Regions from separate parts of the Kitasatospora sp. NPDC001539 genome, predicted to be linked through region 4. Evidence: riboswitches for the same ligand, from Rfam matches in the RefSeq annotation. Region 4 holds a riboswitch; each other region holds the start of a gene.
The links. A riboswitch is a leader RNA that binds a small molecule or an ion and turns the genes downstream of it on or off. The one in region 4 is predicted to bind cyclic di-AMP.
Positions count from the first base shown of each region.

Region 1: it holds a riboswitch for cyclic di-AMP, as region 4 does, so the genes downstream of both, ABT247_RS15945 (M23 family metallopeptidase) here and ABT247_RS19645 (C40 family peptidase) in region 4, are expected to answer to the same signal.
Region 2: it holds a riboswitch for cyclic di-AMP, as region 4 does, so the genes downstream of both, ABT247_RS25560 (transglycosylase family protein) here and ABT247_RS19645 (C40 family peptidase) in region 4, are expected to answer to the same signal.
Region 3: it holds a riboswitch for cyclic di-AMP, as region 4 does, so the genes downstream of both, ABT247_RS32215 (transglycosylase family protein) here and ABT247_RS19645 (C40 family peptidase) in region 4, are expected to answer to the same signal.

Region 1 covers NZ_JBEPAK010000086.1:17,966-25,916, reverse strand. Annotated here, with positions in the region: gene ABT247_RS15955 (GNAT family N-acetyltransferase) at 1-292, opposite strand, end outside; gene ABT247_RS15950 (hypothetical protein) at 335-1,207, shown strand; gene ABT247_RS15945 (M23 family metallopeptidase) at 1,410-2,258, opposite strand; cyclic di-AMP (ydaO/yuaA leader) riboswitch at 2,271-2,430, opposite strand; gene ABT247_RS15940 (YiaA/YiaB family inner membrane protein) at 2,629-2,919, shown strand; gene ABT247_RS15935 (alpha/beta fold hydrolase) at 3,031-3,855, shown strand; gene ABT247_RS15930 (TetR/AcrR family transcriptional regulator) at 3,923-4,504, shown strand; gene ABT247_RS15925 (ATP-binding protein) at 5,124-6,359, shown strand; gene ABT247_RS15920 (roadblock/LC7 domain-containing protein) at 6,402-6,815, shown strand; gene ABT247_RS15915 (DUF742 domain-containing protein) at 6,812-7,159, shown strand; gene ABT247_RS15910 (GTP-binding protein) at 7,137-7,763, shown strand; gene ABT247_RS15905 (cytochrome P450) at 7,760-7,951, shown strand, end outside.
Region 2 covers NZ_JBEPAK010000203.1:2,113-10,063, forward strand. Annotated here, with positions in the region: gene ABT247_RS25555 (cytochrome P450 family protein) at 1-1,090, shown strand, start outside; cyclic di-AMP (ydaO/yuaA leader) riboswitch at 1,301-1,470, shown strand; gene ABT247_RS25560 (transglycosylase family protein) at 1,472-2,248, shown strand; gene eno (phosphopyruvate hydratase) at 2,529-3,815, shown strand; gene ABT247_RS25570 (FtsB family cell division protein) at 3,921-4,418, shown strand; gene ABT247_RS25575 (DUF501 domain-containing protein) at 4,390-5,058, shown strand; gene ABT247_RS25580 (Ppx/GppA phosphatase family protein) at 5,061-5,996, shown strand; gene ABT247_RS25585 (NAD(P)/FAD-dependent oxidoreductase) at 6,425-7,792, shown strand.
Region 3 covers NZ_JBEPAK010000389.1:8-3,802, reverse strand. Annotated here, with positions in the region: gene ABT247_RS32225 (DUF397 domain-containing protein) at 1-231, opposite strand, end outside; gene ABT247_RS32220 (hypothetical protein) at 788-1,720, shown strand; cyclic di-AMP (ydaO/yuaA leader) riboswitch at 2,245-2,415, shown strand; gene ABT247_RS32215 (transglycosylase family protein) at 2,402-3,667, shown strand.
Region 4 covers NZ_JBEPAK010000121.1:1,851-9,801, reverse strand. Annotated here, with positions in the region: gene ABT247_RS19665 (glycosyltransferase family 4 protein) at 1-947, opposite strand, end outside; gene ABT247_RS19660 (glycosyltransferase 87 family protein) at 1,162-2,526, shown strand; gene ABT247_RS19655 (hypothetical protein) at 2,668-3,699, opposite strand; gene ABT247_RS19650 (C40 family peptidase) at 3,867-4,913, opposite strand; gene ABT247_RS19645 (C40 family peptidase) at 5,140-6,273, opposite strand; cyclic di-AMP (ydaO/yuaA leader) riboswitch at 6,284-6,437, opposite strand; gene ABT247_RS19640 (C40 family peptidase) at 6,775-7,812, opposite strand.

The DNA.
Region 1 (7,951 bases), on a different contig from region 4:
GGAACCCGCCGAGGGTCAGGCCGGCGTGCGCGACCGGCACCGCCTCCGCCGGGTCCTCGGCGTCCTCGCGGCGGCAGACGGCGAGCTGGTAGGTGCTCCGGTCCTCGGCCATCGCCTCCTCCAGGTACAGCTCGAGCTGGTCGGCGCAGGTGTCGCGGTCCCGCGGGCCGAAGGTGAGGTGGCGGGTCACCTCGGGGTCGCCGAGCAGCGCGTGCAGCGCGTCCACGTCCTCCGGGGTGTGGTGGTACTCGCGGATGGCCAGCCGGGGGCCGGTGAGTCGTACGGGGACCATGGGTGCCGACCCTACCCGCGCCCGGCGGCTACCGTTCGGGGCATGAACGACGATGACCTGCGGCTCGCTCCGCGCACCAGGGCCGCCGACCTGCTCGCCTGGGCGGCCGAGCAGGGCCGCGCGCCGGTGGCCGAGGCGCCGCTGCGCACGGTGCTGGCGCTGCTGGAGCTGGGCGAGGGCAGGATGCACGACGGCTGGCCCGAACTGACCTCCGCCGCGGTGGAGCACCTGCTGTACGAGCGGCTGCACCTGTACGTCCAGCCGGCGCCGGACGCCGATCCGCTCGCCTACGGGGACGCCGTACGGCTGCTGGTCGACCACCAGCGGGCGGTGAAGCGGCTGAACGCGAAGCGCCAGGAGCGGCTGCACGCCGAGGCCGAGTGGCAGGGCGAGGTCGCGGCGGGGCTGCTGCGCCGCGCCGACCTGGTCACCTGGCCGCGGCTGTACGCGGTGCTGCTGCACGCCCACGGGGTGGACACGGCGGACGGCGCGGCGGTGCGGGACTGGCTGACGGGCTTCGCCGGGCTCGGCGAGGAGGAGCGGCTGGCCGACTACGAGGCGCTGGTGCCGGCCGGCTGGCTGGACGAACCCGACGAGCAGGGCTGGGGGCCGGGCCGGGTGCTGTCCGTCGGCATGGCCACCGATGGTGCGCGGCGGCTGCTGGAGCAGGGTCTGATGCGGCGCAGCTACCGCAACCTGGCCGAGCTGACCGCGCTGGGTCGGCCGATGCCGGACGAACTGGCCGGGGACTTCGGCCGGTTCGAGGCGGCGGCGGCCGAGGTGGCGCTCGACCTGTTCGGGGAGTGGACGGTGCCCGGGCTGCCGCGGCTGCTGGTCGAGGAGTTCCCCGAGCTCGCGCCGGAACCGGGGCCGGAGGAGATCGACGCCTACCTGGCGCAGTTGCCGGCGGAGTGAGCAGTCCGGCCGCCGGAGTGACCGGCCCGGCCGGTGGTGGACCGACCGGCCCGGCCGTCGACGAGTGGGGTGGACGCGCGGCCAGGCCCCGGGGCGCACCCGGGGCCTGCCCGCAGAGCCCGTAGAGGTCGTGGCGGCCCCCGGAGACCCGGCGACCCGGCGACCCGGCGGCCCGGAGGCCGCGGCGGGCCCGGGGGGTTCGTTACGGGGTGAGGCCGCGCTGCTCGAGCCAGGTCTCCGGGTCGACCGGCGCGCCGCCGTCCGGGCGGACCTCCAGGTGCAGGTGCGGGCCGGTCACGTTGCCGGTCGCGCCGACCTTGCCGATCTGGTCGCCGGGGGCGACCTTGCCGGAGCCCTTGATGATCGACGAGAGGTGGCAGTACCAGATCTCGGTGCCGTCGGGCAGGGTCTCGACGATCCGGTAGCCGTACGCGCCGGACCAGCCCGCCGAGGTGATGGTGCCCTGGCCGACCGCGTACACGGGGGTGCCGGTGTCGGCCGCGAAGTCCAGGCCGGTGTGCAGGTGGGCCCAGTAGCGGGCGCTCTGGCCGTAGTGGGCGGAGAGGTTGTAGTCCTTCACCGGCAGGGTGAGGGCGGCGGCCTTGGCGCGCTCGGCCTCCTCGGCGGCACGCTTGGCGTCGGCCTCCTTGGCGGCGGCCTTGGCCTCGGCCTCCTGGGCGGCCTGCAGGCGGGCGCTCTCCTCGGCGGCGGTGCGCTGGCTGTCGGCCTGCTGCTGGATGCGGGCGGCGAGCGCGAGGCCGGGGTCGGCGGCGAGGGTGACCGGCGTCTCGTCCGGGGCCGCGACGGCGGGCGCGGCGGCCGGGGTGGCGGAGGCGAAGCCGGTGGCGCCCAGGGTGGCGGCGACGGCGGTGACGCCGAGGAGCGGGGAGGCCCCGCGGGTCTGACGCGGCATCCGGTGGCGGTTGGCCTCGGCCTCCGGGGCGAACCCGTCGGTGCCGAGGGACTCGGTGCCGTCCGGGCCGGGGTGGTCGAGGAGCTGGGTACCGGCTGCGGGGCCGGCCGGGTGTGCCGGGGTGTGCGTCGACGCCACGGAGGCGCGCTCCTTTCCTTCCTTCGCGCCTACCGGGTTAGCTGACGGGTTCGGAGCAGGAAGGTCTCCTACGGCCGGGCCTGGGCCCCGCCGATTCACCCCAGGGAAACGTGGTTCCCCGGCTCCCTGGCCTGCCCGGAGGCCGGCCGGTGGGATTAGGCGACGGCGCACGGTGCCGTCTTGGGTACGGCGTTGACGACCGCGCTGCGTTATCAAACGTTAATCCTAGGAGGCTCTGATTCCAAGCCATCCGCCCGGGACGACCGGGGTCCAGGTGATCGGACGTCAACGAACGACCCGTCATTCACCCGGGTTCATCTGAGTACTCCTACTCATGTGCGACCCTTCGATGCCGTCGCATCCTGTCGCCATGACCGCACCGATGCAGACCCGCACCACGGCCGCCTACTACGCCCAGGCCGTCCTCTCCTTCGCCGTCTCCGGCGTGGCCCTCGCCGCCGGGATCGCCTACCTGCCCGTCGGGGCGTGGACCCGGGCGTTCCTCGGGATCGGCTTCCTCTACACCGTCACCTCCGCGTTCACGCTGGCCAAAGTCATCCGGGACCGGCAGGAGTCCGCGGACACCGTCGCCCGGGTCGACCAGGCGCGGCTGGAGAAGCTGCTGGCCGAGCACGACCCGTTCCGGGTCGAAGGGGTCTGAGCCCCCTCCCGGTCCGACACGGGGACGAAGGGCGGGGCGGCGACCCTTGACGGCTAAGGCTATTAGCCGTAGCTTTTTGGCTATCGGCAGCACACACCGTGGAGGACCACCGTGAACGGCACCAGCACCCCGAGCACCCAGTACCTCGACGTCCCCGGCGGCCGGATCGCCTTCGACGACACCCGGCAGGGCGACGGCGCCCCCGTCGTCCTGCTCCCCGGCATGCTCGACAGCCGTCGGGCCTACCGGCACCTGCACCCGCTGCTCACGGCGGCCGGGCACCGGGTCATCACCATGGACCTGCGCGGCTTCGGCGAGTCCTCGATCGTGTGGGAGGACTACAGCCCGGCCGCCATCGCCACCGACGTCCTCGCCCTGCTGGACCACCTCGGCATCGAACGGGCCGTCCTGGTCGGGCAGTCCTACACCGGTGCCACGGCCGTCAAGGTCGCCGGGGACGCACCCCAGCGGGTCGCCGGGATCGCGCTCATCGACTCCTTCGTGGAGCACCGGTCCAACGCCCTCATGCGGGGCGTGATGGCCGTGATGGGCACCGCACTGGTCCACTGGCCCGCCGCCTGGGGCCTCTACCTGCGCAGGATGGCCTTCCCCGGCCCCCGGCCCGCCGACCTCGACGCGTACGTGGACGGCCTCGTCGCCGCCCTGCGCACCCCGGGGCGCAGGACCGCCACCCGCGGGCACGTCACCGGGGACTCCGCGCCGATCGGCTGGTGCGCGGCCGTCCGCTGCCCCTCGCTCGTCCTGATGGGCAGCAAGGACCCCGACTTCCCGGACCCGGCGGCCGTCGCCGACCGGCAGGCCGCCGCGCTCGGCAGCCGGAAGGTGATGATCGAGGGGTCCGGCCACTACCCGATGGCCGACAACCCGCAGGCCGTCGCGGACGCCCTGCTGCCCTTCCTCGGCGAACTCGCCTGAAGTCGCCCGGAACCGCCTGGAACCGCCCGAAGCCGCCGGCCCGCGTCCGTACGGAGAACCCGAACCCATGCCCCGAGTAGGACTGACCCCGGAGCAGGTCGTCGACCACGCCCTCGCCCTCATCGACGAGCAGGGCACCGAGGCCCTCACCCTGGCCTCCGTCGCCGCCCGCGCGGGAGTCGCCACCCCCTCCCTGTACAAGCACGTCAGCGGCGGCCTCACCGAACTGCGCCGGCTGCTCGCCGTCCGGGTCACCGAGGAGTTGGCCGGCCGGCTCGCCGACGCCGCGGTCGGCCGCAGCGGCGACGACGCCGTCGCCGCCGTCCTGCGCGCCTACCAGGCCTACGCCACCGAACACCCCCACCGCTACACCGCCCTGCCCCAGGCGCCCCGGCCCGACGACGACCTGACCCGCGCGGCCGCCCGCCTCATCGGCGTCATCCTCGCCGTCCTCCGCTCCTACGGGCTCGACGGCGCCGAGGCCATCCACGCCGCCCGCACCTTCCGCTCGCTCGCCCACGGCTTCGCCTCGCTCTCCATCACCGGCGCCTTCCAGCGCGCCGAAGACCTCACCACCACCCATGACCGCCTCGTCACCACCCTGACCACGAGCCTCCGCACCTGGCCGAGGTCGGAGTCGGAGCAGTAGCCGAGGAGGAGCGCAGGAGGAAGCGCAGGAGGAAGCGCAGGAGGAAGCGCAGGAGGAAGCGCAGGAGGAGCGGAGCACCCGCGACGCGAACGGCGCCGGGGAAGCGGGGAGAAGGCGCGCCGGCACGGGAAGTCGGCCGGGCCGACTTCCCGTGGGCGGAAGCGGGCGAACCTTCGGCAAGAGCGGGCAGCGGCCGCCGCCGGGGGGAAGCTCGGGAGGGCGCCTGCCGGTGCGCGGCCGGACGTCGGTCGCGCGCCGACGACCGCCGGCACGGCGGCACGGCGGCACGCCGGCACACCGGCCGGGCCCCGCCCGGACGGCCGCTCCGGGCCCGCCCGGCACGGCGAGACGCCGCCCTCGCACCCGGCCGCCGCCCGTTCCATGACGCCGCGCACACACCTCTCTCACAACCGGGGACGGGAATCGGCCATCGACCGGCCCGTCGACCGGCGTCGGAAGACCCTGGCGGAGCGGGCCCCGCCCGGCTCGCGACCCCCGGGTCGAGGCCGAACGAAGCCGGATCGGCGGCGTATTGACGGGATTTTGACAAGATCCAGTCACTTGGCGAGATCCGTTCACACCTACGTAGGATCATCACCCTAGAATTCGCCGCGTGACGATGACTCAGTGGTCCGTAACGGCAACCGGCGTGCTCGCCGTCCTCGCCCTCGTGGCCGCCGCCCGGTACCGCGCCGTGTCCGTCACCCAGCGCGTCCGGGCCGACCGGCTGCAGGACGAACTCACCCGGCTCCAGGACCAGCTGACCGCCGAACTCTCCCGCCGGGGCGCCGACCTGGCCGCCGTCCAGCAGGAGCAGGAGCTCACCGCCTCCACCCAGCGGGCCTTCCTCAGCGTCGCCCGCCGCATCCTCGTCATGGCCCACGACCAGCAGGCCCTGCTCGACGACATGGAGCGCACCCACGACGACCCGGCCCTGCTGGAGGGGCTGCTCAAGGCCGACCACGCCGCAGCCCAACAGGCCCGGCTGGCCCAGACCCTGGCCGTCCTGTGCGGTGCCCGGGCCGGACGGCACTGGCCCGAACCGGTCACCCTGGAGGACGTGGTGCGCGGCGCCCAGTCGCGCATCCTGCCGTTCCAGCGGGTGGTGGTCCGCAGCCGGATCGAGACCGCCGTGGTCGGCGCCGCCGCGGAGGCGCTGATCCACGCCATCGCCGAGCTGCTGGACAACGCCACCCGCTACTCGCCGCCCAGCACCCAGGTGTTCGTGACCCTGATGCCGGTGCACAACGGCGCGGTGATCGAGATCGACGACGGCGGCGTCGGCATGCCCGAGCAGGCCGTCGCCAAGGCCGCCGCCGCCCTCGCCGGGGGCAGCACCCTGGAGGTCTCCCGGCTCGGCGAGGTGCCGCAGCTGGGCCTGGCCGCCGTCGGCCGGCTCGCCGAGCAGTACGGCTTCCGGGTCACCCTCAGTTCGGCGCCCTCACCGTACGGCGGGGTGCGCGTCGTGGTGCTGCTGCCGAACGCCCTGCTCACCGAGCCGCTGCCGCCCACCGTCCCCGGCCTCGGACCGGACGACCGGGCGTTCACCCCCGACCCCCGCCCGACGGCCGGCCACCCGACGACCGGCCACCCCCACGCCGCGCACCCGATGGTGGAGACCCCGCCCACCGTCCGGCCCGCGGCGAGCGGCGACACCCCGCCGCCGCTGCCCCGCCGGAGCCACCGCCGCGACCGCGCCGACCGGCCCGCCCAGCACGCCGCTCCCCCGCCGCCGGCCCCGCCGTACCGCTCGGCCCGCGACGCGCAGGCGTTCATGGCGATGTTCCAGGCCGGCACCGCCAGCGGCCGATCGGCTGCCCGGGGCCAGACCCGGACCCCGCCCGGCCACCACTGACCGTCCCCCTCCCCCCGACTTCCCCAGGCCCCGGAGAGTTCCATGACCACCACCCCCGACCTCGGCTGGCTGCTGGCCGACATCATCGCCGTCCCGCAGGTGCAGCACGCCGTCGTCGTCTCCAACGACGGCCTGGAGATCGGCCGCAGCGCCGACATCCCGCGCGAGGACGCCGAGCGGCTGGCCGCGGCCTGCTCCGGCCTGCAGTCGCTGGCCCGCGGCGTCGCGACGGGCTTCGGCGGACCGGGCAGCGCCACCCGCCAGATCATCATCGAGTACGGCGGCGGCTACCTGTTCGTCGTCGCCGCCGGGGCGGGGGCGCACCTGGCCGTGGTGGCCGGCGAGGCGGTGGACGCCGGGCTGGTCGCCTACCAGATGCAGGTCCTGGTCGAGCGGATCGGCACCCACCTCACCAGCCCGCCCCGGGTCGACCACGGGGCCGGGAGCCAGCGGTGAGCGGGCCCGTCCGGCCCTACGTCATCACCGGCGGCCGCAGCCGTCCCTCCCAGGCCGACCTGGCCGTCGAGAGCCTGGTCAGCGCATTATCCGAGCTCCCGGAACTGCCCGAGCACGTCCAGCTCAACCGGGAGCACCGGCGCATCCTCGGGCTCTGCCACAGCCTGCTGTCGGTCGCCGAGGTGGCGGCCCACCTGGGGCTGCCGCTCGGGGTCGTCAAGGTGCTGGTCGGCGACCTCAGGGACCTCGGCGCCGTGCAGGTGCTCCCGCCCGTTCCGCAGGCCGAACGCCTGCCCACAACCCTCCTGGAAGAGGTGCTCGTTGGCCTCCGCCAACTCCGCTGAAGCCCCCGCCGACCTGCCGTCCGCGCCGCAGTACCTGCCGTCCTCGGTGCAGGGCGCGGTCAAGATCCTGGTCACCGGCCCGTTCGGGGTGGGCAAGACCACCCTGGTCGGCTCGCTCAGCGAGATCACCCCGCTGCGCACCGAGGAGACCATGACCGCCGCCAGCAGCGGCGTGGACGACCTCACCGGGCGCGGCGGCAAGTCCACCACGACGGTCGCGCTGGACTTCGGCCGGATCACGCTCAACTCCCGGCTCGCCCTGTACCTGTTCGGCACCCCCGGGCAGCAGCGGTTCTGGCCGCTGTGGGACGACCTGTCGCGCGGTGCGCTCGGCGCCATCGCGATGGTGGACCTGCGGCGGCCGGACGAGAGCTTCGACGTGCTGGGCCGGCTGGAGGAGCAGCGCATCCCGTTCGCGGTCGCGGTCAACACCTTCCCGGACACCCCGAGTTACCCGGAGGAGGAGCTGCGCTCCGCGCTGGACGTGCTGCCGGAGGTGCCGATCCTGTACTGCGACGCGCGCGACCGGCGGCAGGCCTACGACCTGCTGATCGACTTCGTGGACCACCTGCACCGCAGCTCGCTGCTGGAGCTGCAGCGGTGACCGCGCCCGAGCCGCCCCGGGCCGCCGGCTGCCCGGTCGCGCACGGCGGGGCGGGGTACGGCCCGGCCGGCCACGGCGCGGCGGGACCCGGCGCGGCGGGACCCGGCGGTGCCGCGTACGGCGCTCCCGGCGCCGGCACGCCGCTGACCCCGCTGTACGGGCAGGCCGTCGCCGACGACCCGCACGGC
Region 2 (7,951 bases), on a different contig from region 4:
GAACCCGGCGCACCACAGCGGGCAGGCGCACCGCACCGGTCGGGTGGGCATCCCGGGGGAGCGGCAGGCGGACCTGATGACCCACCTGCTGAACATCGACCCGCCGGACCACACCCGGCTGCGCCGCCTGGTGTCCAAGGCGTTCACCCCGCGCCGGGTGGCCGAGTTCGAGCCGCGGGTGCAGCAGCTCACCGACCGGCTGATCGACGGCTTCGCGCAGCGCGGCTCGGCCGACCTGATCCACGAGTTCGCCTTCCCGCTCCCCATCTACGCGATCTGCGACATGCTGGGCGTCCCGGCCGAGGACCAGGACGACCTCCGGGACTGGGCGGGCATGATGATCCGCCACCACGGCGGGCAGCGCGGGGGCGTGGGCCGGGCGGTCAAGCGCATCCGCGCCTACCTGGTTGACCTCATCCACCGCAAGCGCGCCGACCTCGGGGACGACCTGATCTCCGGTCTCATCCGGGCCAGCGACCACGGCGAGCACCTGACGGAGAACGAGGCCGCCGCGATGTGCTTCGTGCTGATCTTCGCGGGGTTCGAGACGACCATCAACCTGATCGGCAACGGGACGTACGCGCTGCTGCGCAACCCGGGCCAGCGGGCGCTGCTGCAGGAGTCGGTGGCGCGTGGGGAGACCGCCCTGCTGGAGACCGGGATCGAGGAACTCCTGCGCTACGACGGGCCGGTGGAGCTGGCGACCTGGCGGTTCGCGACGAGCCCGCTGAGCATCGGCGGGGTGGAGATCCCGGTCGGCGATCCGGTGCTGGTGGTGCTGGCGGCGGCCGACCGCGACCCGGCCCGGTTCGCGGACGAGAACACCCTGGACCTGGCCCGGACGGACAATCCCCACCTGGGGTTCGGGCACGGCATCCACTACTGCATCGGCGCCCCGCTGGCCCGGCTCGAAGGGCGCTCCGCCCTGGCCACGCTGCTGTCGCGGCTGCCCGATCTCAGGCTTGCCGAGAGTCCGGAGAATCTGCGCTGGCGGGGTGGCCTGATCATGCGTGGGCTGCGCGAACTTCCGGTCGAATTCAGTCCCGAGGCGACGTCTCCGGACCCGGTTCCTGAGGCTCCGACACGCTGACGGATGGTCGTCCCGCGGCCCTCAGGCACCGTATGAACGCCCATCAAACCGGACAAACAGGTGCCGTTGGTAGGCGATTGGTCACCTGCCGTGATTTCCGTGTGATGTCGACGATATGAGCTTGTGATCGGTCTGAGGATCTGTCTAATCTCCCTGGAGTTCGCAGCTGCGGACCTCGTGCGCGGAACGCCGAATCCTGCCCGCCGCGTCACGGGAAACCGACCAGAACCCTGGGCAGGGGCGGGGGAACCAGGTTTGTTGCCGTCCCCACGGCTTGGGGTGAAGCCGCCCGAGCGGGAACGTCTCCGCGCACGGCGGCCGGGCCACCTCCCCGGTCCGAACCCGACAGCTCACCTCGCAGGCGTGCGGAGAGGGACCTTCATGCTGTTCGTTGGAACCGGCCGTCACCGTCGTCGCACCCAGGCCGAGAAGGCCGTCGCCGTGGCCGGTGTGGCCGGCGTCGGACTTGCGCTGCCGCTCCTCACCGCCACCGGTGCCTCCGCCGCCCCGGCCTCCACCTGGGACTCCGTCGCCCAGTGCGAGAGCGGCGGCAACTGGAGCATCAACACCGGCAACGGCTTCTACGGCGGGCTGCAGTTCACCTCCAGCACGTGGAAGGCCTACGGCGGCACCGCCTACGCCCCGCAGGCCAACCAGGCCAGCAAGGCCCAGCAGATCTCGGTCGCCGAGAAGGTGCTGGCCTCCCAGGGCCCGGGCGCCTGGCCGGTCTGCTCGCAGAAGGCGGGCCTGACCAAGGGCGGCGCCCCGGCCGCCGTCGACACCTCGTCGGACGCCAAGCCCCGGTCCGCCCCGCAGCAGGCGCCCAGGACGCAGGCTCCCGCTCCGGCCGCGAAGCCGGCCCAGAAGCCGGTCCAGCCGTACGCGCCCAAGCACGCCGCGCCCCGGCAGGCCGAGAAGCCGGCCGAGCAGCCGGTCCAGCAGTACACCCCCAAGCACGCCGCCCCGCGCGCCGAGCAGTCGGCCCCGACCGCCCCGGCCGGCCACGACTACACCGTGCGCTCCGGTGACACCCTGTCGACCATCGCCGCCGCCCAGGGCGTGACCGGCGGCTGGCAGGCGCTGTACGACGGCAACCGCTCCACCGTCGGCGGCGACCCGGACCTGATCATGCCCGGCCAGGTCCTGCACCTCGGCTGAGGACCGACGAGGGGGCCGGCCGACGGGTCGGCCCCCTCGTCCGCTTCCGTCCGGTTCTGTCCGGGTCCGTCCGTGCCGGTCCGGGTCCGTCCGCGCCCGGGGGACAAGCTGGGACAAGCAGGTGAACTACCGGGGGGTAGCAGGGCCACACGTTGAGACGGGGCCGAGGCCAGCGTGGCCCCGGGAGCCCGGGCGGTTAGGCTCTGGTCGTAACGACTCCGCAATCGTCCCGCCGACATCACCACCGTCAGCCGGACCAGCTTCCGCAAGGAGATGCCTCGTGCCGTCCATCGATGTCGTCGTAGCCCGTGAGATCCTCGACTCGCGCGGCAACCCCACGGTCGAGGTCGAGGTCGGCCTCGACGACGGCAGCACGGGTCGTGCCGCTGTCCCGTCGGGTGCCTCGACCGGTGCCTTCGAGGCGCTGGAGCTGCGCGACGGCGACAAGAACCGCTACTTCGGCAAGGGCGTCGAGAAGGCCGTCCTGGCCGTCATCGAGCAGATCGGCCCCGAGCTCGTCGGCTACGACGCCACCGAGCAGCGCCTGATCGACCAGGCCATGCTGGACCTGGACGCCACCCCGGACAAGTCCTCGCTCGGCGCCAACGCCATCCTGGGCGTCTCGCTGGCCGTCGCCCACGCCGCCTCCGAGGCCAGCGACCTGCCGCTGTTCCGCTACCTGGGCGGCCCGAACGCGCACGTCCTGCCCGTCCCGATGATGAACATCCTCAACGGCGGCTCGCACGCGGACTCCAACGTCGACATCCAGGAGTTCATGATCGCCCCGATCGGCGCGGAGTCCTTCTCCGAGGCCGTCCGCTGGGGCGTCGAGGTCTACCACACCCTCAAGGGCGTGCTGAAGGAGCGCGGCCTGTCCACCGGCCTCGGCGACGAGGGCGGCTTCGCCCCGAACCTGGACAGCAACCGCGAGGCCCTGGACCTGATCACCGAGGCCATCCAGAAGGCCGGCTACGTGCCCGGCCGCGACATCGCGCTGGCCCTGGACGTCGCCGCCTCCGAGTTCTACCAGGACGGCGCCTACCAGTTCGAGGGCAAGGCCCTGTCGGCCGCCGAGCTCATCGAGTACTACGCCGAGCTGGTCGCCGCCTACCCGCTGGTCTCCATCGAGGACCCGCTGGACGAGTCGGACTGGGACGGCTGGAAGGCCATGACCGTCAAGCTGGGCGACAAGGTCCAGCTGGTCGGCGACGACCTGTTCGTCACCAACCCGCAGCGCCTGGCCAAGGGCATCGAGACCGGCACCGCCAACGCGCTGCTGGTGAAGGTCAACCAGATCGGTTCGCTGACCGAGACCCTGGACGCCGTCGAGCTGGCCCAGCGCAACGGCTACCGCTGCATGATGTCGCACCGCTCCGGCGAGACCGAGGACGTCACCATCGCCGACCTCGCCGTCGCCACCAACTGCGGCCAGATCAAGACCGGCGCCCCGGCCCGCTCCGAGCGCGTCGCCAAGTACAACCAGCTGCTGCGCATCGAGGAGATCCTCGACGACGCCGCCGAGTACGCCGGCCGCGGCGCGTTCCCGCGCTTCCGCTCCGCGGAGTGATGAGCACGGCGAGCCAGCCGGCCGAGCACGCCTGACCGGTGCCCCGCCGTTCACCCCGTAGGGTTGACGGCGGGGCACCGTCGCGACCAGGAGGGGATACGGGAGATGGCTGGCTGGAGGATCCCGGGCTTGGCGGCCCGGCCCCGGTTCACGAGCCGGGCGACCGTCCTCGTCCTGGTGCTCTGCTCACTGGTGGCGATCCTCGCCTACCCGACGCGGCAGTTCATCTCCCAGCGCGCCGAGATCTCCGCCCAGCGGGCGAAGGCCGACCACGCGCGCCAGCAGGTCGAGCAGCTGCGCCGGGACAAGGCCCGCTGGCAGGACCCGGAGTACGTCAAGGCGCAGGCCCGCGCCCGGCTGCACTACGCGGTGCCGGGGGAGACCCCGTACATCGCGGTGGACCCGGCCGGCTCGGCCGCCCGCCCCTCGGCGCCCGCCGCACCCGCCTCGGCCGGCGGCTCGGCCAGGGCCGCCGCCAAGCCCTGGTACGCCAGCATCTGGGACTCGGTGGACGCCGCCGACCTCGCCGCCGCGCCGCCCTCCGTGACCCCCCGTCCGCTCCCTCCGTCCTCCGTTGGAGACCCCACCCCCCATGACCACTGAGAACCACCCCGCCGTCTCCGACGCCGACGTCGCGGCCATCGCCGCCCAGCTCGGCCGGGTGCCGCGCGGCCTGCGCGGTGTCGCGCACCGCTGCCCCTGCGGCAACCCCGACGTCGTGGAGACGGCCCCCCGGCTGCCGGACGGCACGCCGTTCCCGACGCTGTACTACCTGACCTGCCCCAAGGCCGCCTCGCTGATCGGCACCCTGGAGGCGGACGGCGTGATGAAGGAGCAGACCGCCCGGCTCGCCGAGGACCCGGAGCTCGCCGCCGCGTACCAGAGGGCGCACGAGGACTACATCGCCCGGCGCGACGCGATCGAGGTGCTGGAGGGCTTCCCGAGCGCCGGCGGCATGCCGGACCGGGTGAAGTGCCTGCACGTGCTGGTCGGCCACTCGCTGGCGGCCGGCGAGGGCGTCAACCCGCTCGGCGACGAGGCGCTCGGCATGCTGGAGGACTGGTGGGCCAAGGGCCCGTGCGTCTCCCCGGCCGAGGTCGAGGCGGCCGGGGAGCGGGTCGCCCGCAACCGCGCCAAGGAGCAGGACCACGAGGCCGTGATCGCGGCCAAGCAGCGGAAGGCGGCCGAGCGCGCCGCGAAGAAGCGCGCCGCCGAGGACGCCGCGGAGCAGGAGTCCGAGTGACCATGACGCGTGTGGCCGCGATCGACTGCGGCACCAACTCGATCCGCCTGCTGGTCGCCGACCTGGACCCGGAGACCGGCGGGATCACCGACCTCGACCGCCGGATGATCGTCAACCGGCTGGGCCAGGGCGTGGACCGGACCGGCCGGCTGCACCCGGACGCGCTGGCCCGCACCTTCGCGGCCTGCCGGGAGTACCGGGAGATCATCACCGGCTTCGGCGTCGGCCCCGAGCGGATCCGCTTCGTCGCCACCAGTGCCTCCCGGGACGCCGAGAACAGCGACGAGTACGTCAAGGGCGTGCGCGACATCCTGGGCGTCGAGCCCGAGGTGGTGAGCGGCGAGGAGGAGGCGCACCTGTCCTTCGTCGGCGCCACCAAGGAGCTGACCGGTGGACAGTTCCCGGCGCCCTACCTGGTGTTCGACCTCGGTGGCGGCTCGACGGAGTTCGTGCTCGGCGGGACGGACGTGCAGGCGGCGCGCTCGGTGGACATCGGCTGCGTGCGGCTGACCGAGCGCCACTTCGGCGGTGCCGAGCTGCCCTCCGAGGAGCAGATCGCCGAGGCCCGGGCCCACGTGCGGGCCGAGCTGGACAAGGCCGAGGAGGTGGTCCCGCTGACCGGCGCGGCCACCCTGGTCGGCCTCGCCGGTACGGTCACCACGGTGTCGGCGATCGCCCAGGGCCTGTCGGAGTACGACAGCGAGCGGATCCACCACTCCCGGATCAGCCGCGAGCGGGTCGCCGGAATCGCCCGCGAGCTGCTCGCCGCGACCCACGCCGAGCGCGCGGCCATCCCGTCGATGCACCCGGGCCGGGTGGACGTGATCGCCGCCGGGGCGCTGGAACTGCTGGAGATCATGGAGCGGACCGGTGCCGCCGAGGTGGTCGTGAGCGAGCACGACATCCTGGACGGCATCGCCTGGAGTATGGCCTCCTGACGGTCTGCAGGGCTTACCGAACCGGCTCCGGCGCCCCCGGCGGGGCACCGGAGCCGGGGCGCGCCCGGGCGCGGGCGGGAATGTTCGTGAATTTCTTCACATGGCGATCCAGTCATTCGTCGCACCCCGGGGCCCGCTACGCCCGAATTGTGAGACCGAAGGCCTGCCCCTGTCCGGGCCCGCTGGATCGCAGGTCAGGCCTCGTTCGGGGTTTGAAAATCGAAATCACGCGCGGGAACGCGGGAGCTGTGCGGATCGTTGCTGCTCAGCAGGGTGGTGCTCCGGCGCGCGTTCACGGCGCCCCCCTGAGGCCTGTGAGCCGCCCGGTGGGGGCCGTTTTTGTGGGCGCGGAGTGTAGCACGGGGTGTCCATGAGCTTGTGACCGGGCTCACGAAGGCTGCTCCGAACGGTGCTGGATACTTTCGGATATGAGCACCACGGAGCGTCCTCGCATCCTCATTGTCGGCGGTGGTTACGTCGGCCTGTATGCCGCGATGCGCATCCTCAAGAAGATGCGTTACGGCGAAGCGACCGTCACGGTCGTGGACCCGCGGTCGTACATGACGTACCTGCCCTTCCTCCCCGAGGCGGCCGGCGGCAACGTCGCGCCCCGCAACCTCGTCGCGCCGCTGCGCAGCGCCCTCAAGAAGGCGGAGGTGCTGACCGGGTCCGTCACCGGTATCGACCACGCCCGCAAGGTCGCCACCATCCAGCCCGCGGCGGGCGACAGCTACGAGCTGCCCTTCGAGTACCTGGTCGTCGCGACCGGCTCGGTCTCCCGCACCTTCCCGATCCCGGGTCTGGCGGAGAACGGCATCGGCATGAAGACGGTCGAGGAGGCCATCGGCCTCCGCAACCACGTCATGGCCCAGCTCGACAAGGCCGAGTCCACCACGGACGAGGAGGTCCGCCGCAAGGCGCTGACCTTCGTCGTCATCGGCGGTGGCTTCGCCGGCGTCGAGACGATCGCCGAGATCGAGGACATGGCGCGCGACGCGTCGAAGCTGTACAAGACCGTCAGCCGTGACGACATGCGCTTCGTCATGGTCGAGGCGGCCAACCGCATCCTCCCCGAGGTCGGCCCGGACCTGGGTCTGTGGACCAAGGAGAAGCTCGAGGAGCGGAAGATCGAGGTCTACATCGAGACCTCGATGGACTCCTGCATCGACGGCCACGTCATGCTGAAGAACGGCATGGAGATGGACGCCTCCACCATCGTGTGGACGGCCGGCGTCAAGCCGAACCCGGTGCTGGCCAACTTCGGCCTGCCGCTGGGCCCGCGCGGCCACGTCGACACCGCGCCGACCCTCCAGGTCCAGGGCTTCGACTACGTCTGGGCCGCCGGCGACAACGCCCAGGTGCCGGACCTCGCCGCCGGCGAGGGCGCCTGGTGCCCGCCGAACGCGCAGCACGCCTGCCGTCAGGCCGTCGTCCTCGGTGACAACGTGATCTCCGGCATGCGGGGCTTCCCGCAGAAGGAGTACAAGCACAAGAACCTGGGTGCGGTCGCCGGTCTCGGCCTGCACAAGGGCGTCGCGATCCTGTTCGGCAAGGTCAAGCTGAAGGGCCGTCTGGCCTGGTGGTTCCACCGTGCCTACCACGGCGCGATGGTGCCGACCTTCAACCGCAAGGTCCGCGTCTTCACCGACTGGACCCTCGCGATGTTCCTGAAGCGCGAGATGGTCGGCCTGGCCCAGATGGAGCGGCCGCAGCTGCCGATCCAGGAGGTCACGCCGCCCACCAAGCCCGTCGAGGCCGCCAAGCCGGCCGCCGACAAGGAGCTCGCCAGCAAGTAGCGACCGGACCCCGGTGTGGGAGCGCCGGGGGCATGAGTCGGAGGCCCTCCGCCCGGCAGTGACGCCGGACCACGACCTCCGTGGTGCTCAGCCGGCCGTGTGACCGGGCGGAGTACAGAAACAGAGGAGCCCCTGCCGAAACCCTCCGGCAGGGGCTCT
Region 3 (3,795 bases), on a different contig from region 4:
CAGCAGGGCCGCGATCTCGGCCCGGGTGTAGATGAGCGCCGGGCCGTCCGGGAAGCGCGAGTTGCGCATCGCCACGTCGCCGCCGGGCAGGGCCGCGAACTCGACGCAGTTGCCCTGGGAGTTGCTGTGCCGGCTCTTCTGCCAGACCACCCCCTCGAGGTCGGCGGCGGCCATCCCGTTGTAGGCGCGGGCAGAGCCGCGCGTGTCGTGCGAGTCATGCGAGTCGTGCATAGAAGTCTCCCGAAGAGCTCCGGAGTTGTCGTCCAGCGCGGCGCCCCGGCACCGCCGAACGAACGGACCGGCCCCGTACCGGTCCGGCACAACGCCTCACTTGACGCGATGATAGCCGCAGTGCACGTGCATCAGCACGGGACATTGCAGGTGCACGAGCCTTTTTGCCGGCCGCCCGAAGTCTTCACGGACCCTTCTCCTGACGGTACGTAAACGGACATAGCCGAGTGAATCGGCGAGGCGCCGATAACCGGCCGTGAGCGGCCCTCCGCTGAATGTTGATCTTCGAACGCCCGGAGTCGCGCGCTCGTGACGCTCCGTCAGATGACGCCAGGGCTGTGAGACATCTCACGCGCTCCACGCGCAACGCGATCGCCCACCGGACGCGTCAGGGCAACGGCGAACGGACTTCCGGAGGTTGGGAGAGGAATGCCCGGATTGTCGCCATACCGCCCGAACCGGTACGGCGGGGACACGACCCGCGCACCACGACCACTCCAAACCCGTACGGCAGCCGACTGCAGGCCTGACGGGCGGATGTCCTACGATCTCCGGCATGAGCACCGCAGCCATCCCGGGCGCGCCACTGCCCGTCCGCACTCCAGGCTCCCGTGCGCGGGGGCGCCACCGCCGCCCTGAGCGCCCCGAGATCCCCACCGGCTCGCCGGCCCTGGTGCTCGCCGTGCCCGCGACCGCCGGGCCCGAGTCCCGTTCGGTCGTCGAGGAACTGCTCTCGATCGTCCGCAGCGAGCACACCGGCGTCCAGGCCGCGGTCGGCTACCTCCCGGCCGACGGCGCCGAGGGCGGGGACGACCGTACGGTCGCCGAGCTGTTGGCGGCGGCCGCCGAGGCGGGCCTGCCGACGCCCGTCGTGGTGCCGCTGGTCCCGGGGCCGCACGGCTTCCTGGCCGGCCTGCAGGCCGTCGCCGCCGAGTACGGCGCGACCGTCACCGACGCACTGGGCCCGCACCCGCTGCTGGCCGAGGCCGTGCACGTGCGGCTCTCCGAGGCGGGCCTGGCCCGGGCCGACCGGGCCCGGCTGTTCGCCATCGCGACCGCTGCGGACGGCGTGGTGCTGACCACCGTCGGCGGCGAGGAGGCGGCCGCCGCGGCCGGGATCACCGGCGTGCTGCTGGCCGCCCGGCTGGCCGTCCCGGTGGTGGCCGCCGCGCTCGACGTACCGGGCTCGGTCGCCGGGGCCGTCAACCACCTCAAGGAGACCGGCTCCCAGCGCCCGGCGCTGGCCCCGCTGGTGATCGGCCCCGAGGCGGACTCCGAGCTGCTCGCCGCGGCCGCCGAGGAGACCGGCTGCCCGTCGGCCGCGCCGCTGGGTGCCTACCCGACCGTCGGCCAGCTGATCGCCTCCACCTACCTGGCCGCGCTGCCGGCGCCCTCCGCGGAGGAGCTGGCCCGGGCCGAGGAGGAGGCCGCGGCCGAGGAGGGCTCCCGCGGCGCCCACGCGGCCGCCCAGGGGCCCCTGGAGGCCTGACGGACGGCCTTCAGGCCCGCCGGCAGCCGCCGGTGGCCACTTCCCGCGCACCGTAGGTCCGAAGGGCCCGGAACGACTCCGTTCCGGGCCCTTCGGCGTGCCAGGCCCGGCCGCGATTGCCCGGCTCCCTCACGAGCCCGCCCGATTGTCCCGGTACGGGAATGACGGGAGTTAGGCGACAGATGACGCACGATGTCCGTTCTGTCGGCTTTTCCGCGCCGGAATACCGGATGCCGTTCCGGCCCTCCATCGACCGCCGCCGGCCGCCGCGCGACGTTCTCCGCCGGGGATTCCGACACTCCGTCACCGGATTCCTGAGGCGGAGACAATTTCCGGAATGCGCAAGTGGATTATCCGGAAACGATCATTTGCGATCATGGTTAGTGTCCAATTTGACCGTTTCCCCTAAACCGTGATGCACCTCACAGATATTTGCAGTTTGAACTTAAGTCTGCTTAACGTGCTCCCCGTTCGTGACCCCACGGACCCAGTTCATCCGCGACGCCGAGTCCTGCCGTCGGATGTCCTGGCAAGCGCGAAAACGCACCACGGCAGGAGCGGGGGAACCACAGGTAAGTCGCCCCGGGCCGTTCCTCGGAATGGTCCAGGGCTAGGGGTGAAGCCGCGCCCACAGCGCGGCCGGGCAACTCCGGCCCGAATCCGACAGCTCACCTCGCAGGCGTGGGAGAGGACCGCGTCTTCATGCTGCCCACCAACGGCACCCGCCTGTCCGGCCGTACCCGTCGCGTGATCGCCGCCCTCGGCGTCGCGGGCGTCGGCCTCACCATCCCCTGCCTCACCACCGGCACCGCCAACGCCGCCTCCGTCGCGACCTGGGACAAGGTCGCCCAGTGCGAGAGCGGCGGCAACTGGAGCATCAACACCGGCAACGGCTTCTACGGCGGCCTGCAGTTCACCTCCAGCACCTGGGCCGCCTTCGGCGGCACCTCGTACGCCCCGCAGGCCAACCTGGCCACCAAGGACCAGCAGATCGCCGTCGCCGAGAAGGTCCTCGCCTCGCAGGGCCCCGGCGCCTGGCCCGTCTGCTCCGTCCAGGCCGGTCTGACCAAGGGCGGCGCCCCGGCCGCCGTCGACACCTCGGCCGGCACCGCGGCCAAGCCCGCCGCCAAGCCCGCGCAGAGCCAGGCTCCGGCCGCGAAGCCGGCCCAGCCGGCCGCGCCCGCCCCGTCGCAGGCGCAGCCCTCCGACGACTCCGCCAAGGGCACCTGGGCGCAGAAGCGCCAGACCCACGCGCAGAGCGGCGACTACACCGTCGTCGCGGGCGACTGGCTGTCGTCGATCGCCGACAAGCACAAGGTCCAGGGCGGCTGGCAGCGCCTGTACGAGCTCAACCGCAGCACCCTGACCGACGGCCCGGACACCATCTACCCGGGCCAGCACCTGACCTTCGGTGACGGCGACCAGTCCCAGGCAGACCAGTCCTCCACCTCCGGCTCGGACTTCAACTGGTTCAACCGCTCCCAGAAGGCCGGTCAGGCCGCGAACGGCGGTGCCGTGAACGCCCAGCCGACCGCCCAGGCCTCGAAGCCGGCCGCCCCGGCGCAGACCCAGGCCCCGGCCGCCACCGGCAGCATGGCGGCCGCGGTGTCCTTCGCCGAGTCCCAGGTCGGCCAGGCCTACGTCTACGGCGGCACCGGCAACGGCGGCTGGGACTGCTCCGGCCTCACCCAGGCCGCGCTGCGCGCCGCGGGCATCAGCATCCCGCGCGTCGCCGCCGACCAGGCCGCCGCCAGCACCCACGTCTCGCTGGACAGCCTGCAGCCGGGCGACCTGCTCTTCTGGTCGAACAACGGCCAGGACTCCGGCGTGTACCACGTCGCGATCTACGTCGGCAGCGGCAAGTACGTCGAGGCCGCCAACCCGAGCGCGGGCGTCCGCGAGCAGACCGTCGCCAACTGGGCCCCGGACTTCGCCGGCCGGGTCTGAGACGACGGTCCACGGCCGATGGCAGACCGCTGACGGCTGACGAGGCTCGACTCCTGCCAGCCGCCGGCCCCGTGCCGCAGCGCCGCCGTCCGGCCACGACCCTCCGCAGCCCCCGGGAGCTCCCCCGG
Region 4 (7,951 bases):
GCGTCCGGGGCGCCGCCGGAGTCCCCCGCGACCACCGGCAGCCCGGTCGCCGAGGCCTCCAGGTAGACGATCCCCAGGCCCTCGACGTCCAGCCCGCCCCGCCTGGTCCGGCAGGGCATCGCGAAGACGTCCCCGGCCCCGTAGTGGGCGGGCAGCTCCTCCCACGGCACCGAACCGGTGAACCGCACCGAGGCCCGTACGCCCCGGGCGTCCGCGAGCTTCTCCAGGTCCGCCCGGTACGGGCCGCCGCCGACGATCAGCAGCACCGCGTCCGGCACGTCCGCCAGGATCTGCGGCATCGCCTCGATCAGGGTGTCCTGCCCCTTGCGCGGCACCAGCCGGGAGACGCACACCACCACCGGACGGTCCGCCAGCCCCAGCCGGCGGCGGACCTCCGCACCACCGGAATCCGGGTTGAACGTCGTCTCGTCCACGCCGGGCGGCAGTTGCACCATCCGCGCCGCGGCCTGCGGGCCCACGGCGGCGGCGATCCGCGAGCGGGTGTACTCGCCCAGGTAGGTGAGCACGTCGGTGCCGGCGCCGATCCGTCCCAGCAGCTGCCGGGAGACCGGCAGCTGGGCCCACGCGGCCTCGTGGCCGTGGGTCATGCCCAGCAGCCGACCCGCCCCGGCCCGGCGCAGCGCGGGCGCCATCAGCCCGAGCGGCGCGGCGGCGCCGAACCAGACCGAGTCGCACTTCTCCGCGCGGAGGATCTCGGCGGCCCGCCGGGTGACCCGCGGTGTGGGAACCATCACCTTCGTGCGGTCCCGGATCACCGGGAACGGCTGCTCCGCGTCGAAGCGCCGCACCTCGCTGCCGTCCCGCCAGGTGGAGGCGTAGACCACGACGCTCCCGGCGGGCTGACGGACGGCCATGTTGTGCACGAACGCCTGGATGCCACCGGGGCGGGGCGGGAAGTCATTGGTGACGATCAAGGTTCTGTGCATCAGGCCACGGCTCGCTCGGTCGGGGGGTGCTCGGTGTACCGCTGGGTGATCCGTACGATAGGTCAACACCATGACCCGCCGGGAACGGAACCGCTCACGGCAACCGTTTGACCCCCGGGTCAGTCCTAGTACCTAGGCCGCAGCGGATCGCGGCCCGGGCGTCCGTCAGTACGACGCCTCCGGTGGGGACGTCCGAGACGAACGAGGGAGCGCAGTGGAATTGGCCCCGGCCACCGAGTCCGGTTCTTCACGCGGCCGACTCGGCCGCCCGCTCGGGGCGCTCGCCGCCCTCGGGGCGACCTGGGTGGCCACCCGCACCGTGCTGGTGCTGCTGATGACCGGCGTCCTGCGGGCGCCCGGCGGTGACATCACCGCCGACGTCTGGATGATCTACCACGCCTGGTACGGGGTGCTGCAGACCGGCACCTTCCCGTTCGACGACGTGACCTGGCAGTACCCGCCGGGCGCCGCCCTGGTGATCCTGCTGCCGGGGCTGCTGCCCTGGTCGTACCTGGTCTCCTTCTGGGTGATCTGCGGGATCGCCGACGCTGCCGCGGCGGCGCTGCTGGTCCGCACCGGCCTGCGCCGGGGCCGGGCGCTCACCGGCGCCTGGATGTGGGTGGTCGGCGTCCCGCTGCTCGGCCCGATGATCTACAACCGCTTCGACATCCTGGTCACCGCCCTGGCGTTGGCCGGTCTGCTGGCACTGATCCGCCGTCCGGCGGTCGGCGGGCTGCTGCTGGGCCTGGGCGGCATCGTCAAGATCTGGCCGCTGCTCGGCCTGATCGGCACCCCCTCCGGCCGCCGCACCCGCCGCTCCTGGACGCTCGCCGCGGCCACCACCGTCTCGGTGGGCTTCCTGCTCGCGGCCGGGATGAACGGCGCCTTCGACTTCCTGACCTTCCAGGCGGACCGCGGCATCGAGGTCGAGTCGGTCGGCGCGCTGCCGCTGCACTTCGCCCGGATCGCCGGGGGCTGGAGCGGCCGGGTCACCATGAACTACGGCTCCCCCGAGATGCTCGGGCCGTGGGTCAGCGTGATCAGCAAGGTGATGATGGCCGGCACCGTGCTGGGCTTCCTCTGGCTGCTGCTGTGGCGCTTCACCGCCCGCCGCCGGAACGCGGCCACGATGTACGACGCCGCGCTGTGCGCGCTGCTGGTCTTCGTGGTGACCAGCCGGGTGATCAGCCCGCAGTACCTGGTCTGGCTGATCGGCGTCGCCGCGGTCTGCCTGACCGTGCGCGGCACCAGCCAGCGGCCGGTGGCCCTGCTGATCCTGCTCGCCTGCCCGCTGACCCTGGTCGAGTTCCCGACCATGTTCACCCAGGTCCTCGCCAGCGACCCGTGGGCGATCGCCGTCCTGACGCTGCGCAACCTGCTGCTGCTGACCGCCGCGGTGCTCTCCGGCATCCGGCTCTGGCGCTCCACCCGCGCCCAGGCGGCCCTGCCGGCCACGGTGGTGCTGGACAAGGCCCCGGCGCTGCCGCCCGCGTCCGCCTACCCGGTCCGCCCGGGCATCGCGTACGAGCAGGACCTGCTGGACGGCATCGACCAGCCGAACACGCCGGCCGGGCGCTGAGGGCGCGCAAGCCGAACACCCCGGCCGGGCGCTGCGGGCACGCCAGCCCAACACCCGGCCGGGCGCTGAGGGCGCGCCAGCCGAACACCCCCGCCGGGCGCCGAGGCCACGCCCCGGTCCGGGTTCGCGCCGGGGGTGCCGTCAGCCCTTCAGCGCCGCGACCTCGGCCAGCCAGAGCGCGGTGAACCCGGCCGACCCGACGCCCAGCCCGGCGCGCAGCAGCCGGTCGATCCGCTGCTCCCGGTCCTCGCCCTGCCCGTCACCCGCGCCGACCGCCCGGTAGAGGGCGACCAGCCGGTCGGGGCCCCAGCGGCGGGCGATCAGCTCGCAGGCCAGCCAGGCCTGCTCGTAGGCCTGGGCGATGCCGGCGGCCCCGGCGGTGAAGTCCCGGTCGGCGGGCAGCGCGGTGGGCGGTTTCCCGGCGGCGACGTCCCGGGCCAGCTCGGGGGCGATCTGCCGGGGGCTGCGCCCGGAGTCCCGGTAGGCGGTCCAGTCGGCGACGCCCTCGGAGAGCCACAGCGGGGTCCAGGCCCGGGTGTCGGCCCTGGTCGCGACGTGGGTCGCCTCATGGGTGACGACCACCTGCCGGCCGAAGGCGCTGAGCCGCCCGAAGGCCTCCGGGTTGACCACCACCCGGTCCGCCGGAGTGTGCCGGGGCGCGCCGGGGGCGGCCACGGTGACGGCCGCCATGCCCGCCCAGTCCGCCGGGTCGCCGCCCAGCAGCCGGGCGAACTGGGCTTCCTCGGCGGGCAGTTCGAGCAGCAGCCGGCCCGGCCAGGCGCTGCCCCAGACGGCGCTGACGGCCGGCACCGCGCGGTCCGCCACGGCGACCAGCCCGGTCGGATCGGGTCCGCCGGCCAGGCCGAGCACCAGGCAGCGCTCTCCGGGGGCGGTGCGGACCTCGCCGAGGTCCCACGGCGCCGGGGGCCCGCCCGCGGCTTCCTCCCGCTCGACCCGCCAGCGGCCCGCGGCGCGGACCAGCTCGATCCGGCGCGGGTACACCACCGGGTACTCGTCGTACCCGGCGATCCGCACCGCCAGCTGGGCGGTGGCGGTCGATCGGTCCGGCCCGTCGCCCGGGGAGAGGACCAGGTCGCGGTAGACCGCCTCGGCCCCCGCGAGCCCGGACCGGGCGGGCAGCGAGCCCGCCCGCTCGGCCAGCAGGCCGGCCACCTCGGCCTCCCGGTCCGCCGGCCGCCCGGCCGGGGCTGCCGGCGCGGCGGGCGGCAGCGACAGCTGGGCCAGCCCGCCGGCCGCCAGCAGCAGCGCAGCGCGCCGGGACAGGACGCAGCGGGCCGGGCCTATCGGAGGGTGGTCGTCCGGGCCGGAGGGGGTCGTGCTCAGAGCCGTACCACCCCGGAGACCGGCATCGTGGTGACGCTCTCGTACCGCACCTTGGCGCCCGGGTACGGGGCGTGCACCATCACCCCGCCGCCGGCGTACATCCCGACGTGGTGCATGTCCCGGTAGAAGATCACCAGGTCTCCCGGTCGCGCCTCGGAGAGGCTGATCCGCTGCCCGGCGTACGCCTGGGCCTGCGAGGTGCGCGGCAGGGTCACTCCGGCCTGCCGCCAGCTGTAGTACATCAGACCGGAGCAGTCGAAGGCGCGGGGCCCGGTGGATCCGTAGACGTACGGCGAGCCGATCATCCGCACCGCGGCGGCCAGTGCGGCCGCCCCGCGCTCGGAGGCCGGCGGCGTGGCGCCGAGGTCCAGCCGGTCGGTGCCGCGGGTGGCGCGCTGCTCGGCGTCCTTGGCGTCCTGGACGACCATCCGGGCCCGCTCGGCGGCGCCGAGGCCGTTGAGCAGCTTCTGCGCCGCGGCCAGCCGCTGCTGGATCTGCTGCTTGTTCTCGGCCAGGGAGCGCCGGGCCTGGTCCAGTTCGGCGAGCTTGCCCGCGGTCTCGGCGCGGCGCTGGTCGAGCCGGCGCTGACGGGTGACCAGCTCGTGGAGGGTCTCCTGCTGCCGCTCGGCGGCCTGGCCGAGGGTGCGGGCGCGGGCGAGGTAGGACTCCGGGTCGCTGGAGAGCATCAGCTGGGCGGTCTGGCTCATCCCGCCGCCGCGGTACTCGGCCCCGGCCACCGTCGCGAGGTCCCCGCGCAGCTCGTTGAGCTGGTCCTGGGCGGCGGCGACCTCCGCCTGGAGGGCCGTGGTCTCGCTCTGCAGCCGCTTCTGGGCCTCCTGCGCGGCGTTGTACTTCTCGGACGCCTGCTCGGCCTCGTCGTACAGCTGCTCGACCTGGGCCTTGACGTCCTTGCGGTCGGGCGCGTCCGGCGCACCGGGAGCAGCCTGGGCGCTGCCGCCGGTCGCCACACCGAGGGCCGTGGTGGCGGCCGCGGTCAGCACCAGGGCGCGGGCGAGCAGGTGGGAACGGCGGTGCACGGACATGGCGGCGGCGGCTCCGATCTGCAGCGCGGCCCCGCGGCCGCACCCCGGTGGGCGGCCGTCGAGCGGGAGTCCGGTGGCAGACGTTAGCGAGTCCGGGCAAGCGAGTCCAAACCCCTCCGGACCCGAATATTCGCCCCCTAATCGGACATCAGCCCGAGCCGCCCGCAAAGCCGCAGGCCCGGCCCTCCGAGTGGGAGGACCGGGCCTGCGGAGGCCTTCGGACGGATCAGACCCGCACGATGGAGGCCAGCGGCATGTTGGAGACCGCCTCGTAGCGGACCGAGGCGCCCGGCTTCGGCGCGTGCAGCACCTGGCCGTTGCCCGCGTAGATGCCGACGTGGTGGGCGTCGCTGTAGAAGATCAGCAGGTCGCCGGGCTGGGCCTGGGAGATGTCGGAGCCGATCCGGGTGCCGGCGCCGGCCTGCTCCTGCGAGGTGCGCGGCAGCGACACGCCGACCTGGTTGAACGCCCAGACCATCAGACCGGAGCAGTCGAAGGAGCTCGGGCCGGTGGCGCCCCAGACGTACGGGCTGCCGACCTTGGAGGCGGCGGCGGACAGCGCGGCGGCACCGTGCGAGCTACCGGGCGCGGCCGGCTTGACGACCGGCGAGGAGGAACTCCCGGAGCCGATGTCGGTGCGGCCGCTGTCGCGCGAGGCGCGGTCGGAGGCGGCCTGCTGCTGGGCGGCCTTCGCGGCGGCGTCGGCCTGGGCCTTGGCGTCGGCGGCGGCCTTCTCCTCGGCCTGGCGGATCGCCTGGCGCTCCTGCTCGGTCAGGGTGTTGAGCAGGTCCTGTGCGGCCTTCAGCTTGTTCTGGACCTCGTCCTTGGAGGCCTTCAGCTGCTGGGTGGTGGACTCCAGCTCGGTGAGCTTGCTCTGGGCCTCGCTGCGGTCCTGGTCGAGCTTGCGCTGCTGCGCCTGGAGTTCCTTCAGCTGGTTCTTCTGGGTGTCCCCGGCCTGGTTCAGCGCGCCGGCCTGGTTGAGGAAGTTGTCCGGGCTGGAGGAGAGCATCAGCTGGACGGTCGGGGATATGCCGCCGTTGCGGTACTGCTCCCCGGCGATCTCGGCGAGGCCGCCCTGGAGGTCGGTCACCTGGGCCTGCTGCCGGGCCACCTGGTCCTGCAGGCCGGAGACCTGCTTCTCCAGCGCCTGCTGCTTCTCCTGCGCGGCGTTGTACTTCTCGGTCGCCTGCTCGGCCTGCTCGTTGAGCTGGTCGACCTGCTCCTTGACCTGGTCCTTGGTCGGCTGCGGGTCGGCGTGCGCGCCGGACTGCGCGGAGAGGGCGACGGCCGCCGCGGCGACACCGGTCATGATCGAGACCCGGGCGCGGCTGGCGGGCTTGGGACGGCGATGGGACGCCACGAAGGCGGACTCCTTCTTCCTACGTCCGCCTACCGGGTGAGCTGACGGGTTCGGGCCGGAAGCATGCCCTACGACGCCTCACGGCCGCGGTACCGGCCGACCTGGCGCCGATTCACCCCGGAGGAACGTGGTTCCCCGGCTCCGCTCCACAGCGCCCCGGACTGCTGGGCTCCCCTGTCGGACAGTCGTTTCGAGCTGCCCCGCTGCTTCGCGAACTCGGCGGTAACCACCGCCGCCACCCGGGCTGGGTGATCGACAGTGCGGTGGTTCGGGGCACGACCCTAGTAACTGAACCGTGATCCGTTCAAATCCTTGTCAGAAAAAATCCAGAAGATGACCCATGTCCCCTTGTGAAAATGACCGTTGGTGATCGCCGCCGCACGGAAAGCTGATCAAACCTCAAACAACCGGCCGAAGGGCGGGTGAACCCGAAGCGCCACCCCGGTCGGGGGTGGCGCGGATCACAGGGCCGGAGCGCGGCCCCTCGGGCGTGTCGGGCCGTCAGACCCGGCGGATCGTGTTGATCGGCATCGCGTCGGCCTTCATCACCTTCACCACGTCACCGGTGTGCGGCGCGTGGACCACCATGCCGTTGCCGATGTACATCCCGACGTGGTGCCGGTCGCTGCCGTAGATCACCAGGTCGCCCGGCTGGGCCTGGTCCAGCGAGGGCACCCGGGTGCCGACGTTGCCCTGCTCCTGCGAGGTGCGCGGCAGCGAGACGCCGGCCTGGGCGTACGACCAGACCATCAGGCCCGAGCAGTCGAAGGTGTTCGGGCCGGTGGAGCCCCAGACGTACGGCGAGCCCTGCTTGCTCATCGCCTTGGCCACGGCCACGGCCGCGTAGCCGCTGGCCGGCGGCAGGCTGCTGAGGTCGACCCGGGCACTGCCGCGCGAGGCGCGGTCGTCCTGCTGCTGCTGGGCCCTCAGCGCGGCGCGGTCGGCGGCGCTGAGCGAGTTCAGCAGGTCCTGGGCGGCCTTCAGCTTCTGGTTGACGTCCGCCTTGGCCTGGTTGAGGTCCTTGGTGGTGGAGTCCAGCGAGGCCAGCACGGCGGCGGCCTCGGCCTTCTCCTGGTCCAGCCGGCGCTGCTGGTCGAGCAGGCCCTTGAGCGCCTCGGTCTGGCTGGTGCTGGCCTGCTGGACGCTGGAGGCCTTCTCCAGGTACCCGGACGGGTCGGAGGACAGCATCAGCTGGACGGACGGGTCGATGCCGCCGGTGCGGTACTGCTCGCCCGCCACCTCGGCCAGGCCGGTCTGCAGCTGGGTCATCTGGTCCTGGCTGCGGGCCACCTGGTCCTGCAGCTGGTCGGCCTGCTTGCGGAGCTGGTCGGCCCGCTCCTTGGCGCCGTTGTACTTCTCCGCCGCCTGTTCCTGCTCCTGCTGGAGCTGGTCGATCTGCGCCTTGACGTCGGCCTTGTTCGGCTGCGGCGCGGCATGCGCGGCGACCTGGGCGGAGAGGGCGACCGCGGTCGCAGCGGCAGCGGTGAGCACGGAGACCCGCGCGCGGCTCGGCTGCTTGGGACGGCGGTGGGAGGCCAAGGGAGCGGCTCCTTCTTCCATGGGACTCACCCGATCGAGTGAGATTCCGGAAAATAGGTTTGACGCCAGACCCTAGTGAAGATCTATCCGTTTTGCCACTCCCCCGAAGGCGTGAACTCCGGTTCCCACGCTGACTTCA